2 regions of the Dyella sp. AD56 genome follow, and region 1 is predicted to be linked to the other one. Evidence: predicted binding sites of a transcription regulator. Region 1 holds the regulator's gene; the other holds the start of a gene.
The links. Region 1 encodes FliA, which starts transcription of late flagellar genes. Its sites were predicted from a motif close to TAAAGTTTNNCNNNCNNNGGCCGATAA; they were not measured.
Positions count from the first base shown of each region.

Region 2: DyAD56_RS02270 (methyl-accepting chemotaxis protein) is a predicted target of FliA. The motif match lies at 3,182-3,208, and genes of this name have one in related genera.

Region 1 is NZ_NRDP01000025.1:6,707-13,879, reverse strand. Features, by position in the region: gene DyAD56_RS16185 (chemotaxis protein CheA) at 1-1,535, opposite strand, end outside; gene DyAD56_RS16180 (protein phosphatase CheZ) at 1,539-2,180, opposite strand; gene cheY (chemotaxis response regulator CheY) at 2,177-2,584, opposite strand; gene DyAD56_RS16170 (RNA polymerase sigma factor FliA) at 2,714-3,487, opposite strand; gene DyAD56_RS16165 (P-loop NTPase) at 3,489-4,412, opposite strand; gene flhF (flagellar biosynthesis protein FlhF) at 4,427-5,845, opposite strand; gene flhA (flagellar biosynthesis protein FlhA) at 5,990-7,173, opposite strand, start outside.
Region 2 is NZ_NRDP01000002.1:24,222-31,394, forward strand. Features, by position in the region: gene flgC (flagellar basal body rod protein FlgC) at 1-388, opposite strand, end outside; gene flgB (flagellar basal body rod protein FlgB) at 388-789, opposite strand; gene DyAD56_RS23800 (hypothetical protein) at 1,186-1,362, opposite strand; gene DyAD56_RS02265 (chemotaxis protein) at 2,150-3,079, opposite strand; gene DyAD56_RS02270 (methyl-accepting chemotaxis protein) at 3,244-4,551, shown strand; gene flgA (flagellar basal body P-ring formation chaperone FlgA) at 4,548-5,240, shown strand; gene flgM (flagellar biosynthesis anti-sigma factor FlgM) at 5,326-5,649, shown strand; gene DyAD56_RS02285 (flagellar protein FlgN) at 5,646-6,092, shown strand; gene DyAD56_RS02290 (HDOD domain-containing protein) at 6,188-7,173, shown strand, end outside.

The DNA of each region.
Region 1 (7,173 bases):
TGGATCGCCAGCGTCAGCGGCACGGCCAGTTCCAGCGCGCTGCCCTTGCCGAGCTGCGAGCGCACCGACAGCGTGCCGCCCAGCTCGACCACGCGCGTCTTCACCACGTCCATGCCCACGCCGCGCCCCGAGATGTCGGAGACCGTGGCCGCCGTGCTGAAGCCAGGGCGGAAGATCAGCTCATAGCATTCGTTCTCGGACAGGCGTGATGCTTGCGCCTCATCGATCACGCCCTTCTCCACCGCCTTGCGGCGCAGGATCTCGGGGTTCATGCCGCGTCCGTCGTCAGACACGGTGATGATGATGCGCTCGCCCCGCTGGCTCGCACCCAGCGTTACCGTACCCTTGCGCGACTTGCCGGCGCGCTCGCGCTCGTCCGGCATTTCCAGGCCATGATCAAGCGCGTTGCGGATCAAGTGCACCATGGGATCAGCCAACGCTTCGACCAGACTGCGGTCGAGGTCGGTGCCCTCACCTTCCTGCACCAGTTCCACTTCCTTGCCCAACTGACGCGACAGGTCGCGCACGATGCGGGGAAAGCGCTGAAACAGTCGACTCACCGGCTGCATACGCATGCCGAGTACGGCGTTCTGCAAGGCATCGGCGACGCGATCGAGTTCGCTGGCAGCCAGCTCCAGTGTTTCGTCGCCGGTCTTTGCCGCCAGGCTCAACAATCGGTTGCGCACCAACACCAACTCGCCGGCGCGATGAACCAGCGCATCAAGGCGCGCCGTGTCCACACGAACGGTGTTTTCAGGTGCGGGCGCCGCGTGCTTTGCCGCCGGAGCCGCGGGCGCGGCTACTGGCGCAGCGACCGGTACGGAAACGTTCGTCCCGGGAATACCGCCCTTGCCGTGAAGATTGTCCAGCAACGACTCGAACTCGTCGTCAGAAATCGCTCCGGATACGGCAGCCGGCAACGCGACTGCTGTTGCGCCCGGTGCAGAGCCTGAGCCATGCAGGTTGTCCAGCAGGGCTTCAAACTCGTCGTCACTGATGCTGCCGGACGCCGTCGGCGACGCCGCAGGCGCGCCTGGCGCACCGCCCGTGCCGTAAAGGCTGTCGAGTAGCGCTTCAAATTCGGAATCGTCGATGCTGCCATCGGCCGGCGGCGGCGCCACAGGCTTCGGCGGCGGTGCTGCCGGCGCAGCGGCCGGACCAGGCATCAAGCGTTGCAGCAGCGCTCGCGGCGGCATCGTCATCGCGCTGCCGCCGGCCAGTGCCGCCATCATGTCGTTGAGCAGGTCCAGCGCTTCCAGCAGCGCGTCCATACGGTTGGCGTCGAGCAGCAACTGCCCGTTGCGCGCCACATTGAGCAGGTCTTCGGCGTGATGGCACAACTGCACCATCGGCTCGATGGCAAGAAAGCCCGCGCCACCCTTTACCGTGTGGAACGCGCGGAACACGGCGTTCAACAGATCGGCATCGCGCGGCGCGGCTTCAAGCCCAATCAACTGCTCACCCAGGCGCTGCACGAGTTCCCCGGCTTCCACCAGGAAATCGTTGCGCAGCTCGCTGTCAAACGAAGGGTCCATCGATCAGAACCCAAATTCGCTCAACAAGCGATCCGCTTCGTCCTGGCTGGTGACCTTGACCGGGCCCGCCGCCGCTTCGCCGGACGCCAGTGCGCCGGTGAGGCTCACCAGTTCCAGCAGCGAGTTCTCGACGCTGCCGATGAAGTTCACGACCTTCTTGATGCGCTGGCCCGAAAGATCCTGCCACGACTGCGCCACCACGAAGTCGGCAAGACCGTCGCGGCACGCATTCGCGAACGACTGCGACTGCTTTGCCAGCACATGCGCCACGTCGCCTTCAGACGTACCGTCGATCACTGCGCCGGCGTTTTCGGCCAGCGATTCAGCCTGCGGACGCATGCGCTCGACGAAATCGAGCGAGCGGTGCGCGGCCTGCGAGCTCATTTCCAGCACGTCTTCCAGATGCTTGCGCGCATCGGCGACGCTGCCCGGCACGCCTTCCTGCGCCAAGTCGCCGCCAAGGCGGCGCACGGCATCGTGCAGGTCACGTGCAAGCAAGCCCAGCGCACGGAACACACGCTGTTCGCGCTCACGCACCAGCACATCGAGCGCCTGCTCGAAAGCGGCGCCATTCGGGCTGTTCAGCAGGTCGTGAAGCTCTTGCGGCATCGCTTCGCCGGCCATCAGAGAGACTTGTGCGTTCATGCGCTCGCTCCGCTGGCGGCCAGGCGTTCGAAGATCTTGCCGAGTTTTTCCTGCAGGGTGACGGCAGTGAACGGCTTGACGATGTAGCCGTTCACGCCTGCCTGTGCGGCGGCGATGATCTGGTCGCGGTTGTTCTCGGCGGTCACCATCAGTACCGGCAGGCCCTTCAGCGCGGGCTCGGCGCGAATGGCGCGCAGCAGGTCGATGCCCGTCATATTGGGCATGTTCCAGTCGGTCACCACCATGTCGAAGGCGTTGTTGCGCAACATGGTGAGCGCGTTCTCGCCGTCGTCGGCTTCCTGGATCAGCCCGTTGCTGAAACCCAGCTCGACCAGCAGGTTGCGAACGATGCGCCGCATGGTGGAGAAGTCGTCCACCACGAGGATCTTCATATTCTTGTCCAAACGCTTTCTCCGCTGCGCGTGTGTATGACTTGAGTTGAAACAGGGACGAGGGACAAGTTGCGAGGGCGCAACAACCGAGCGTTTGCTCGACCCTTCACGGCGCAGCGACCGTTGGGATGTGCGTCCTCGTTATCCGCCCTTCGCCCCTTTTCGTTTTCCTGCCTGTCTTTCCTGCCCCTCATGCCAGCCGGTCATGCGCGCCCTTAGACGCACAATGGCCTGGCCGTGGATCTGGCAGACGCGTGACTCGGTTACCCCGAGCACCGCGCCGATCTCCTTGAGGTTCAGCTCTTCCTCGTAATACAGGGACATCACCAACTGCTCGCGTTCGGGCAGGCCGCCAATGGCCTCCACCAACGCCTCGCGCATACCTTCGTGCTCGACGCTATCGGCGGGGCTCAGGCTGTCGCCATCGGCCACGTCGAACGCCGCGCCACCATCCGCATCGTCCGGTGCGGAAAGGCTGAGCAAGCGCGCACTCGCCGCGTCCGCCAGCACCTGGTGATATTCCTCGGCACCCATGCCCAGCCGCCGCATCACTTCGACGTCCTCGGCATCCGCACCGGTTTCAATTTCAATCTGACGTACGACCTCCGCCATCTCGCGCACTTTTCGATGCACCGACCGTGGGGTCCAGTCGGTACGCCGCAACTCATCGAGCATCGCGCCACGGATGCGGATACCCGCAAACGTTTCGAAGCTCGCATTTTTGCCGGTGGTGAAATTGCGCGCGGCCTCCAGCAAACCGATCATGCCGGCCTGGATCAGGTCGCTGACGTCCACGCTGGGCGGCAGGCGGCCCATCAAGTGATAGGCGATCCTTCGCACCAGGGGAGCGTGCTGGCGAACCAGTTCGTCGGCACTCTGCTTTTGCAGTTGCAGATATTCGGAAGCCACACTCATGTCACCACCCCGTCGCTACTGCGGCCTGCCTGCTGAAAAAGGCGATGCGATCCAGGCCCAGTCGCTCGGGTTCACCCCATGTATCGACCGCACCCGCCAATTGCTTGAATGCCAGCCCCGAGCGGCTCGACGGCCACAGATCCACCACCGCGCTCTGGCGCTTGATGGCCTGCTTGAGCCGTTCGTCGTGCGGGACATGGCCCATGAACTCCAACGCCACGTCGAGGAAGCGATCGCAAACCCTTGCGAGTTTCTGATGCAACTGCTTGGCTTCGCCGACGTTGCGAACCATGTTCGCGACCATACGGAAGCGGCGTACGCCAAAGTCCCGGCTCAGTACCTTGAGCAAGGCGTACGCGTCGGTCAGTGAGGCCGGCTCGTCGCATACCACCACCACCACATCGTCCGCCGCGGCGGCGAACATCGCCACGTTGTCGGAAAGCCCTGCGGCCGTATCCACCAGCAGATAGTCCGGCGGCGACACGAGGTCGTCGAAGGCGCGGATCACCGCGGCGTGCTCGCCCGAGCCCAACTGCGCAAGGCGGCGCGTGCCCGAACCGGCCGGCACCACCTTCAAGCCGTGCGGCGCGTTCATCAGCAGGTCTTCGATGCTGCACGTGCCATCGAGTAGGTGGCCGACGTGGCGCGTGGGCGTAAGGCCCAGCAACACGTCGATGTTGGCCAGGCTCATGTCCGCGTCGAGCAGGATCACCTTGTGACCCTCCTTCGCCAGCGCCATGCCCAGATTCACTGACACCGTGGTCTTGCCCACGCCACCCTTGCCCCCGGCCACTGCGATAGCGCGGCAGCGCTTGCGCGGCGCGGCGCCACTGAGTCCGTACGCCTGATCCTGCACCGGCATCTGTCGTCCTTGTCGTTCGGTCAGCGCACGCAGCATGCTCTCCAGCCCCATCGCCTGATTCATTGCGAAAACACCGTTCATGCGCTCGCCACCGCCAGTCCGAAACGATCCGCCATCACCGCGTCATCCGCGGGGGCGTTACCCTTGAGTGCTTGCGCGGCACGGCACACCAGCACGCGCGCGTCGGCCGTGGCGATGTCCTCCGGCACACGCTGGCCATCCGTTACATAGTCCAGCGCCAGCCGATGCCGGATCAGCACCGACAGCGCACCGCCGAGGCTCGGCGCCTCATCGAGCTTGGTCAGGATGCAGGCATTGGGCTGCACCGGCAGGTAGGCGCGTACGGCCTCGTCCAGTGACGATGCATGCGCGTTCGCCGCGAGTACCAGGCAGGCGCGCAGGTCGCCGCCATTGCGCAGCACGTCCAGTTGTTCGGCCAGTCGCGGATCGCCACCGGCCAGGCCGGCGGTATCCACCAATACGGTGTGATGGCCACGCAACAGTTCCAGCACGTGGCGTAGGCTGTCGGCGTCATAGGCGGGATACACACGCACGCCGAGCAGGCAGCCGTAGTGCTCCAACTGCGCCGCCGCGCCGATGCGGTAGTGATCCGTGCTGACCAGCGCGACTTGCGATGCGCCGTGACGCATCACCGCGCGTGCGGCTAGCTTGGCGATGGTGGTGGTCTTGCCCACGCCGGTCGAGCCGACCAGCGCGGTGACACCGCGACGCTCTGCATGGTCCCGCGGACCAATGGCCAAGCTGCGACTCAACACGCCCAGCGGCAGGTAACGCGCCTGTTCGGCATTGATATCCGCCGGCAGTTCGTCGACCAACTGGCGCGCCACGTCCGGCTCGATGCCGAGGCGGGTCATTTCGCGCAACACGCGAGCGCGCATCGGCTGACGGCGCTCCATATCGTTCCAGATCAGGCTGGACAACTGCGTCTCCAGCAGGTCGCGCAGGCTGCCCAGCTCGGCGCGGACGCGCGCGGTGTCCTGCATGGCGCGTTCGAGCAGTGGATGCAGCGTGGCCGGCACATCGGTGGCCGCTGCGGGCACGGCAGCGTCCACAGACGCGGACATCTCCGCGACGGCTTTGACTACCGGCAAGTCGGAAACATCAGCGACACGGCTGCTCAGCACCGGCTCCACGCGCGCTGCAGCAGCACGGCGAGAGAGCGACACCGTCACGCCTTCGTCATCGCGACGGTTCGCCGTCGGCAGCGGCGGCGGCGCGACGTCGGAACGTCGCGTAGCAGCGGCACGGGCTTCGGGCGCCGGCGCAACGGCAGGCGCACGGTTCTCCACTTCCAACGGCGCGCCGTGGCGTGCGGCCTCGCGTACCAGTGCCTCGTCGTAATCGACGGCGGCGATGATCTCGATACCCTCGTCCATCCGGCGCGTAGACAGGATCACCGCATCCGGGCCCTGGTCTTCGCGTACTTCGCGCATGGCCTGACGCATATCCGGGGCCACGAAACGCTTGATCTTCATGCCTTCTGGCTCCACGAGACGCGGGCGAGGTGCGCATGACGGGACCGCATGGCCAAGCCTTGCGTCACGCTCGCTGCGCTCATCAAAAGCCCGGTCTTTGCACCCTCGCTACGCATCCTTCGTCCCTCGCTCATCTGTTCGAAATTAACGGCCCAGTGCCTGCACCAATCGCACGCGGCGGTTGTCGGGCACCTCGTTGTAGGCCAGTACGTGCAGGTTCTGTGCCACATGGCGGGTGAAGCGCGCGAGCCACGGACGGAGCTGCGGCGCAACCAGCAAAACCGCCGGTTCGCCGCTCATTTCCTGCTTGCGCGCGGCGTCGGCAACGCCCTGTTGCAGGCGGTCGGCAAGGCCCGGTTCCACCGCGGCGCCCGCCACGCCGCCATTTGCGAGCGACCCCAGTAGGATCTGCTCCAGCTCCGGCGCCAGCGTAATAACCGGGATCTCCGTGCCCAGGCCCGAGATCTCCTGCACGATCTGTCGACCCAGCGCCACGCGTACCGCTGCGCTGAGCGCGCCGGGATCCTGACTCTGGCCCGCGTGCTCCGCCAAGGATTCGACAATGGAGCGCATGTTGCGGATCGGCACCCGCTCGGCCAGCAGGTTCTGCATGACCTTGACCACCACGCCCAGCGACAGGCGCTTGGGCACCAGGTCTTCCACCAGCTTCGGCGCGGTCTGGGCGAGACGGTCCAACAACTGCTGCACGTCCTGGTGGCTGAGCAGTTCGTGCGCGTGGCTCTGCAGGATGTGCGACAGATGCGTGGCGATCACCGTCGCCGGATCAACCACGGTGTAGCCCAGGCTCTGCGCCAACTCGCGCTGACCGGACTCGATCCACAAGGCTTCCAGGCCAAATGCCGGATCGCGCGTGGCGATGCCCTGCAGGCCTTCCTGCACACGGCCCGGGTTGATCGCCAGCAGGCGATCGTTGTGCACTTCCGACTCACCCATCGGCACGCCCATCAGGGTGATGCGATACGTGTTGGGGCCCAGGTCCAGGTTGTCGCGGATATGCACCGCCGGCACCAGAAAGCCAAGCTCCTGCGACAGCTTGCGACGCACCGATTTGATGCGCCCCATCAGCTCGCCACCCTGGTGCGTATCCACCAGCGGAATCAGGCGGTAGCCGACTTCCAGGCCCAGCGGATCGACGCTGGCCACGTCTTCCCAACCCAGCTCGAGGCGTTCGGTCGGCGCGGCGGCCGGCGCAGCCACTTCCGTGGCGGCCTTGGTCACGCGCTCTTGCGCCTCACGGTCCCGCTTCACCATCAACCAGGCCGCACCACCGCAGGTGCCACCCAGCAACAGAAAGGCGATGTTGGGCA
Region 2 (7,173 bases), on a different contig from region 1:
TGGTGTTCATCGCTTCGACGTTGTTCTGGTACGAACGCGACGCGGTGATCATGTTCACCAGCTCATCGATGGGATTGACGTTGCTGCCGTAGACGTAACCGTTGGCATCGGCCATGGGATTACCCGGCTCGTAGCGCGTCTGCACGTCGGCCTGGCTTTCGGTCACGCCCTGCACCTGCACGCCAACAGCGCTGTCGGCCTGCGAGTTCTTTGCGCCACCCACCGCCTTCTGCACGGCCGAGAACAGCGGTTCCTTCGCGCGGTACGCGCCTTCCGGCGTGCTCGACACGCTATCGGCATTGGCGAGGTTGCTCGCCACGGTATTCAAGCGCAGCGACTGCGCTGCCATACCCGAACCCGCGACATCGAAAATCTTGAACATAGACATCAGCCCTGGCCTCCTGTGATCGCCGTGCGCAGCATGTGGATCTGCGCCGTGATGAAGGAAAGGCTGGCCTGGTAATGCACGCCGTTGGCGGCGAAGTTGGCCTGCTCGACCTGCGTATCCACCGTATTGCCGTCCATCGACGGCTGCGTGGGCATGCGGTAAGCGAGTTGCTGCGCGGATTGCGCCTGCGGATCAATCTGTCCGGGCTGCGTGATGGTCATCGCCAGCGTGTTGCTGGTGCCACTCGCACTGGCCAACGCCTTCTTGAAGTCGACATCGCGCGCGAGATAGCCGGGCGTGTCGGCATTGGCCAGATTGCTGGACAACACTTCGCTGCGCTTCTGCCACGTATCGAGCGCCTGCGTGTGCAAACCGAACAGGTTGTCGTTGATGGAACTCATCGCTCACTCCTGCGGCGAGGGCCGCGGGATGACTTGAGCAAATTGCGTGCCACTGTTTGAGTGGTGCCTGGGAAGCCGCGTGGTTGTTGGGTTTGTTGCGTTTTTTGCGTGTGTCGCGAGATGGGTTTTACGTGGGGCTGTCGGAAAGTCGACGCGGGGTGTAGCGGGTTACTGACGGGGGTTTGGCGTTGGGGTGGTTGTTCACCGTGCCGCAGCAGCGAGCCTGCTCCCTCTCCCCTTTGGGGAGAGGGTTGGGGTGAGGGGTCAATCTCGCCTCACCGTTGTGATCGTCACCCCGGCGAAGGCCGGGATCCAGTGACCTTCCGCTTGGTTGTCGCGTCACGGCGACCTGGCCGCCTACGCGGCGGGCGTTTCGCCCTCCTACCGGAGGCCGAGTCACTTTTCTTTGCTTGCCCAAAGAAAAGTAACCCAGAGAAAGGGCACCCCCACTTGGCGCTGGCCGGTGAAGCCGGCCAGTTCGTGAGGGGTGGCCGGGCTTTTCGACAGGGCTTCCTGCCCTGGCGAAAAGGGATCGGCATCCTTGCCGATCCCCCTGCGGGCCTTTTCGTCCACCCCTCACCGCCGCACAGGGGGCCCGACGGTCAAAGGCGAAAGCGGACGGCTCGTGCAGCAGCGCTGCACATCGCATCGCGACAGGTCGCGTTGCTCCTGTCTTAGCGATCAAAGTCGAGGCAGAAGAGAAAGCAACGTAGCCCGGATGAAGCGCAGCGAGAATCCGGGAAGACTCGCGGAACCCTACTTCTAACCGACACCAACATGCGACGTCGTCAACAACACGTTGGGTCGCATCGCCACGCTCCGCGACGCGATGTGCAGCGCAGCGGCACGAGCCGTCGGCTCTAGCTCTTGATCTACCAGGTCCCCGTATGAGGCGGCGGGCGGGTGGAGAAAAGGCCCCGCAGGGGAATCGGCATGGATGCCGATTCCTTTTCGCCGGGGCAGGAGCCCCGTCGAAAAGCCCGGAACCCGACCGCGCACCTGGAGGGCCGCAGGCCCGAAAGGCGCCTCATCCGGGGTGCCCTTTCTTTGGGTTACTTTTCTTTACTCCGGGCATCCTGCCCTCCGCCCTTCGGGCCGGCTTCGCCGTTCGCACGCGCTCCTGCGCGTGCGTGGGCAAGCAAAGAAAAGTGACCCGGCCTCCGGCAGGAGGTCGGAACGCACGCCGCGTAGGCGGCCAGATCGCCGTATTGCTAAAACCAAACACTGAGGCTCTGGACCCCGGCCGGCGCCGGGGTGACGATTCTATCGAAACGCTAAGGCGAGCACCCACCCCTCACCCCAACCCTCTCCCCAAAGGGGGGAGGGAGAAAAGCAAAGAGCCAAGCACCGCTCCCAAAACTCAAAACTCCCCAAACCTCTCCGGCATTAAATCCAACACCGCCTGCGCCAACACATCCGGCTGAAACTTCGCCACAAAGCGATCCGCATTCACCTCGCGCACCATCGCCTCATTGAAAATTCCACTGATCGAACTGTGCAACACCACTTTCAGCGTCCGCAGCGCGAGCGTCTCGCGAATTGCGCGGGTCAACGCATAGCCATCCAGCCGCGGCATCTCGATGTCCGACACCACCAGCGTCACCCGCTCCTCGCCGGGCGATTCAGCGATGGCCTGCAGCCGCTCCAACGCTTCGCGCCCATCCGTCGCGACCACGCATTCCACATCCATCTGCCGGAACAGGTTCACCAGCTGATTGCGGGCAACCAGCGAGTCGTCCACCACCATCACGCGGCGCGGCTGCAGGTCGTGGACCCGGGCGATGCGCTGCATCGGGGCCGACAGCTCGGTGGGCGTGGCGTTGAGTGAGGCCAGTACATGCTCCACGTCCACCACCGCCACCAGCGCACCGTCCACGCGCGTTACCGCGTTGACGCGGCTGCCGAAGCCCAGCGCGGGCGCCGGCGCGGCGAGCGACTCGCCGTCGCACTGGACCAGCCGCTGCGGCTCGGCCACCAGAAAGCCCTGCACGCTGCGGCTGAACTCGGTGACCATCAGGTGCGCAGAAGTGACGTCGCGCAGCGAGGGGTACCCCAGCGCAACGGCCAGGTCGATGATGGGGATAGTGGTGCCGCGGTAATCGCAGCTACCGGCAATCAGGGGATGGGCGTCAGGCATGCGCTCCATCGGCGGGCGACGCATGACCTCGCGCACCTTGAATACGTTGATGCCAAACAGCTGCTCGTCGCCCATGCGAAACAGCAGTATGGCCACGCGGTTATGCCCCGCCAGCCGGGTCTGCTGCTCCACCTTGTCCATCCACGCGCTCATGCGGTTTCCTCGCGGCGGCCCAGCCGCCTTTACTCCCCGCGTATCGGCCGGGTCAGCCACGGCTTGAGCGCGGGATGGCCCTCATGGCACGTCGCTTGCTTCTCAAGTTCCGACGTTCGCCGCCGATGCCTGGGGCGACCCTTATAGGAAGGAACGATCCACCCATGAGTCTGATCTGGAGCCAGCATCTCGCCGATCTCGCCCGCGCCGCCGCCGCGGGTGACCGGGCGCAGGTCGCACAGCTATCGGCCCGGCACCCCCGCACAGCGCAGGCCTTGGCCCCGCTGCTGGCGGCTGTGTCCACTACGCGGCCACCGGTAGCCGTCGCCATGCAGACGATGGAACAACTGGGCCTGGTGCTCGGCGCGGCCCAACAATTGGCCCGCGAACAAGCGTCCATGCACAAGTCGGCACAGGAAAGCCGCGACGACGTCGGTCGTTTGACGGACGGCAGTGCCGGAATCTCGACATCACTGCAACAGATCGCCACCAGCCTGAGCTACGCGCGTCAGACTGGCGAAGGCAGCGAGCGCAGCGTGAGCGAGCTGGACGGTCAACTGCGCCTGCTGCGCACCGCTCTATCGGCCATGAATCGCAACCAGAGCAAGCTGGCCGAGCAAGTGGCGCAGATCCGCAAGCTCACCGGGGTGGTGCAGGAGATCGCCCACCAGACCAACCTGGTTGCCCTCAACGCGGCTATCGAGGCCGCCCGTGCGGGTGAAGCGGGTCGCGGCTTCGCCGTGGTGGCCGACGAGGTCAAGCAACTGGCTGAGAAGACCAGCCAGGCCACCGGCGAGATCGAACTGGTGACCGGCTCCATTGGGGAGTTCTCCCAACAGCTGGATGGCGACGTACAGCAAGGCCTGCAGCGCCTCGACCGCGCCCAGGGCGGCGTCAGCCAGACCGAAACCTCGCTGCATGACAGCAGCGAAGCGCTGCGCCAGATGGACGAGCGCATCGGCACCATGCATAAAAACCAGGACGCGCAGCACGCACGCGCCGTCGCCGCACAGGCCGCGCTGGGCGTATGGCACCGTCGCTCTGCCGAAACCACGCGCCAATCCGAAGCACTGAGCCGCGGCACCTTGCTCGGCCATCGCCTCGCTCTGGACTGGCTGGAGACTGAAACCGGTGAAGACCCGGCCAGCCTCAGCCTGACCGTGCGCGAAGCCGCGCAGGGTCTGCGCCAGGCTATGGAGCTGGCCCTGCAGGAACCGGCTGCGCTCGACCGCCGCTGGTTCGACACGCAGGCGCTCAGCCGCACGCTGGAACGCCTTACCGCCAGCCGCGGCAGCAACCCGGCGGCCAACGCACTTAGCGCCACGGGCACACGCTTGCGCGAACAAGGCACCGCCTTCGCCAGCTTGCTGTGCGATGGCCAAATCGATCAGGCAGGGCAGTTGATGCAGCAATTGGAGGGCGAGCGCGAAACCTTGCTCACCCAGCTCAACGCGTTGCTGGCCGACTTGTGAGCCGGCGCGTACTGGCCACCTTGCTGCTCAGCGCCCTCGTGCTGCCCGCCCATGCCGCGGAGCCGGCACAGGCGGCGCGTGCCAGTGCGGAGCAGTGGTTGCGCGGCCAGTACGAAACCCCAGGCAGCCGTGTCGTAGCCAAGGCCGCGGAACTGGATACGCGAACGCTGGAACTGGCGCCCTGCCCCGTGGCAACCAATGTCAGCCTGCAAGCCGGTGCGCGACTGATGCCGCGCATGACCGTACTGGTGCGATGCCCCGGCGCGGACGGCTGGACCCTGCATGTGCCGGTGCAACTGCAAGTTTTCCGTCAGGTGCTGGTGCTGGTGCGCCCCCTGCAGCGCGGCGACGGCGTACGCGCCGACGACGTGCGCACGGAGGAACGCGACATCACCCGCCTGGGCTATGGCTATGTGAGTGACATGGCGGACCTGGAAGGACGTACCCTTGCCCGCGCCCTGGGCGCCGGCAACGTCGTCACTCCGTCCGCCCTGGGGGGACGCAGCGCCGTGAAGGCGGGTGACCAGGTGCAACTGGTATCCCGGCTCAACGGTATCGAGGTTCGCGCCAGCGGCGTCGCGCTGGGTGGCGGGGACAGCGGTTCGCGCCTCAAGGTACGCAACGGCAGCTCGGGCAAAGTGATCGACGCCATGGTCATGGCACCCGGCGAGGTGCTCGCAGTTCCCTGAACCGACTCGCATAAACGATTAAAGTTTGCGGCCAGCCGGCCGATCCTGTCAGCAACAGGGCCAGCAATCCAAGAGAACGGACCCCATGAACACCACCATTTCCAACAACGGCTTGCCGAAGCTCCCCCAGCCCCCCACGGGCCAGGGCAGCAGCGCCACGCAGAGCCCCGCCAGCACAACGTCCAGCGACGCCACTGCCGGCAGCACGGGTACCACCGACCGCGTGCAGTTGACCGACTCCGCACGCGCCCTGCAGGAAGCAGCCCGCACCACCGACGGTGCCACCATGGACACGAAGAAAGTCGATCAGATCCGCCAGGCTCTCGCGAACGGCACCTACAAAGTGGACGCCGGCCGCATCGCCGACCGCATGATGTCGCTCGACAACCAGCTCAACGGCAAGTCATGAACCCGTCCCTGCAAGCCGAACTAGACCATGCCCTGACGGCCTCGGTCGAGGAGATGCGGCTGGCAGTGGGCGAATTGATGGACGCGCTTACCACCGAGCGCTCCGCCTTGGAAACAGCTGACGTCGACGCGCTCAACCACGCCGGCGCCAACAAGCACGAACTGATGGTGCGTCTGGAACAACTCGACGGCGAACGCGTGCAGTTGAGCCAAGGTGCACCGGAAGCCAGCCGCGTGCTGGCACCGAAGTGGCAAGAAGTTCTGCAGTCGCTACGTGCCTGTCAGCAGCTCAACCAGCGCAATGGCTACCTCGTGGGTATCCGTCTGCAGCAGGTGCGCAAGGCGCTGGCGGTACTTACCGGCAACGAGACGGAAGCAAGTGTGTACGGCCGCGCGGGTGACCTGCGCACGAGCCTGCGCTCGCAACCGCTGGCCGAGGCCTAAGCAAACATCAACATGCGCGCACGCCTCCACGTGTGCTCCAGTTTTGCCGGCGTCATTGCCGTCCCACTCAACCATCGTCCACACGTCGATCGATCATGAGCGAAGCCGCGGCCATCACCACAGCCCAGGACGTATCCACCGCCAGCGAACAACCGCTGCCAGTGATTCGCCTGCCCATGCTGGACAACCGGCGCGAGCTGTTCGCGTACGAGATCGTGTTCCAGGATGATGTCGAGAACGAAGACGTCCTTATGCGTCGCGCACTCGCCACCATCACGGACGGCGCCCTCGCCCGCCTCGTGCGTGGCAATCGCACCTTCCTCCGGCTCACGCACGAGCTGTTGATGGAAGAAACCGACGTGCTACAGCACCAGCCACGCTTCGGCGTGCTGCTCAAGCCCGAAGCGGCGACCGATCCCGCATTGGTCGAACGCCTGTCCCGCATGGCGCAGCGCGGTTGCCCGCTGATGCTCGATGCCGGCGACACGACACTGGAATTCAATCCCGCGGTCGAACCGCTACTGAAGATCGTGCAGTTCGTACGCCTGGATGCCAGCAAGCTCGATCCCGCAACACTGCGCTCGCGCAGCGAATACCTGCACGCGCGCGGCACCCACGTCGTCGCCGGCCAGGTAGACGACCACGACACCTATCACCGCTGCGAATCGCTGCCCTTGCAGGCGATCCAGGGCCAGTTCCTGCTCAAACCCGAACCGGTTGCCGTGCCTGTGTTGGCCGCGAGCCGCCTCAGCCTACTGCGCCTGATGAAGGCACTGCAGGAAGGCAACCCTGGCCCCGTTGAACTGGGCCAGATCGTGCGCGACGACGCCATCCTCAGCTACAAGCTGCTGGGCTGCGTAAACTCCGCCTACTTCGCCCTGCCTCGCCAGCTCAAATCCGTGCAGCAGGCCGCCATCTTCTTCGGCGCCGCCCGCCTGCGTAACTGGATCTACACCATGGCGCTGAGCGGTACCGGCGACCGTCCGCCGGAACTGCTGCGCGCTGCGCTGATCCGCGCACATATGGCCGAAAAACTGGCGCAGGGCATGCCTGCCGAACAGCGCGAAATGGCTTTCACCGC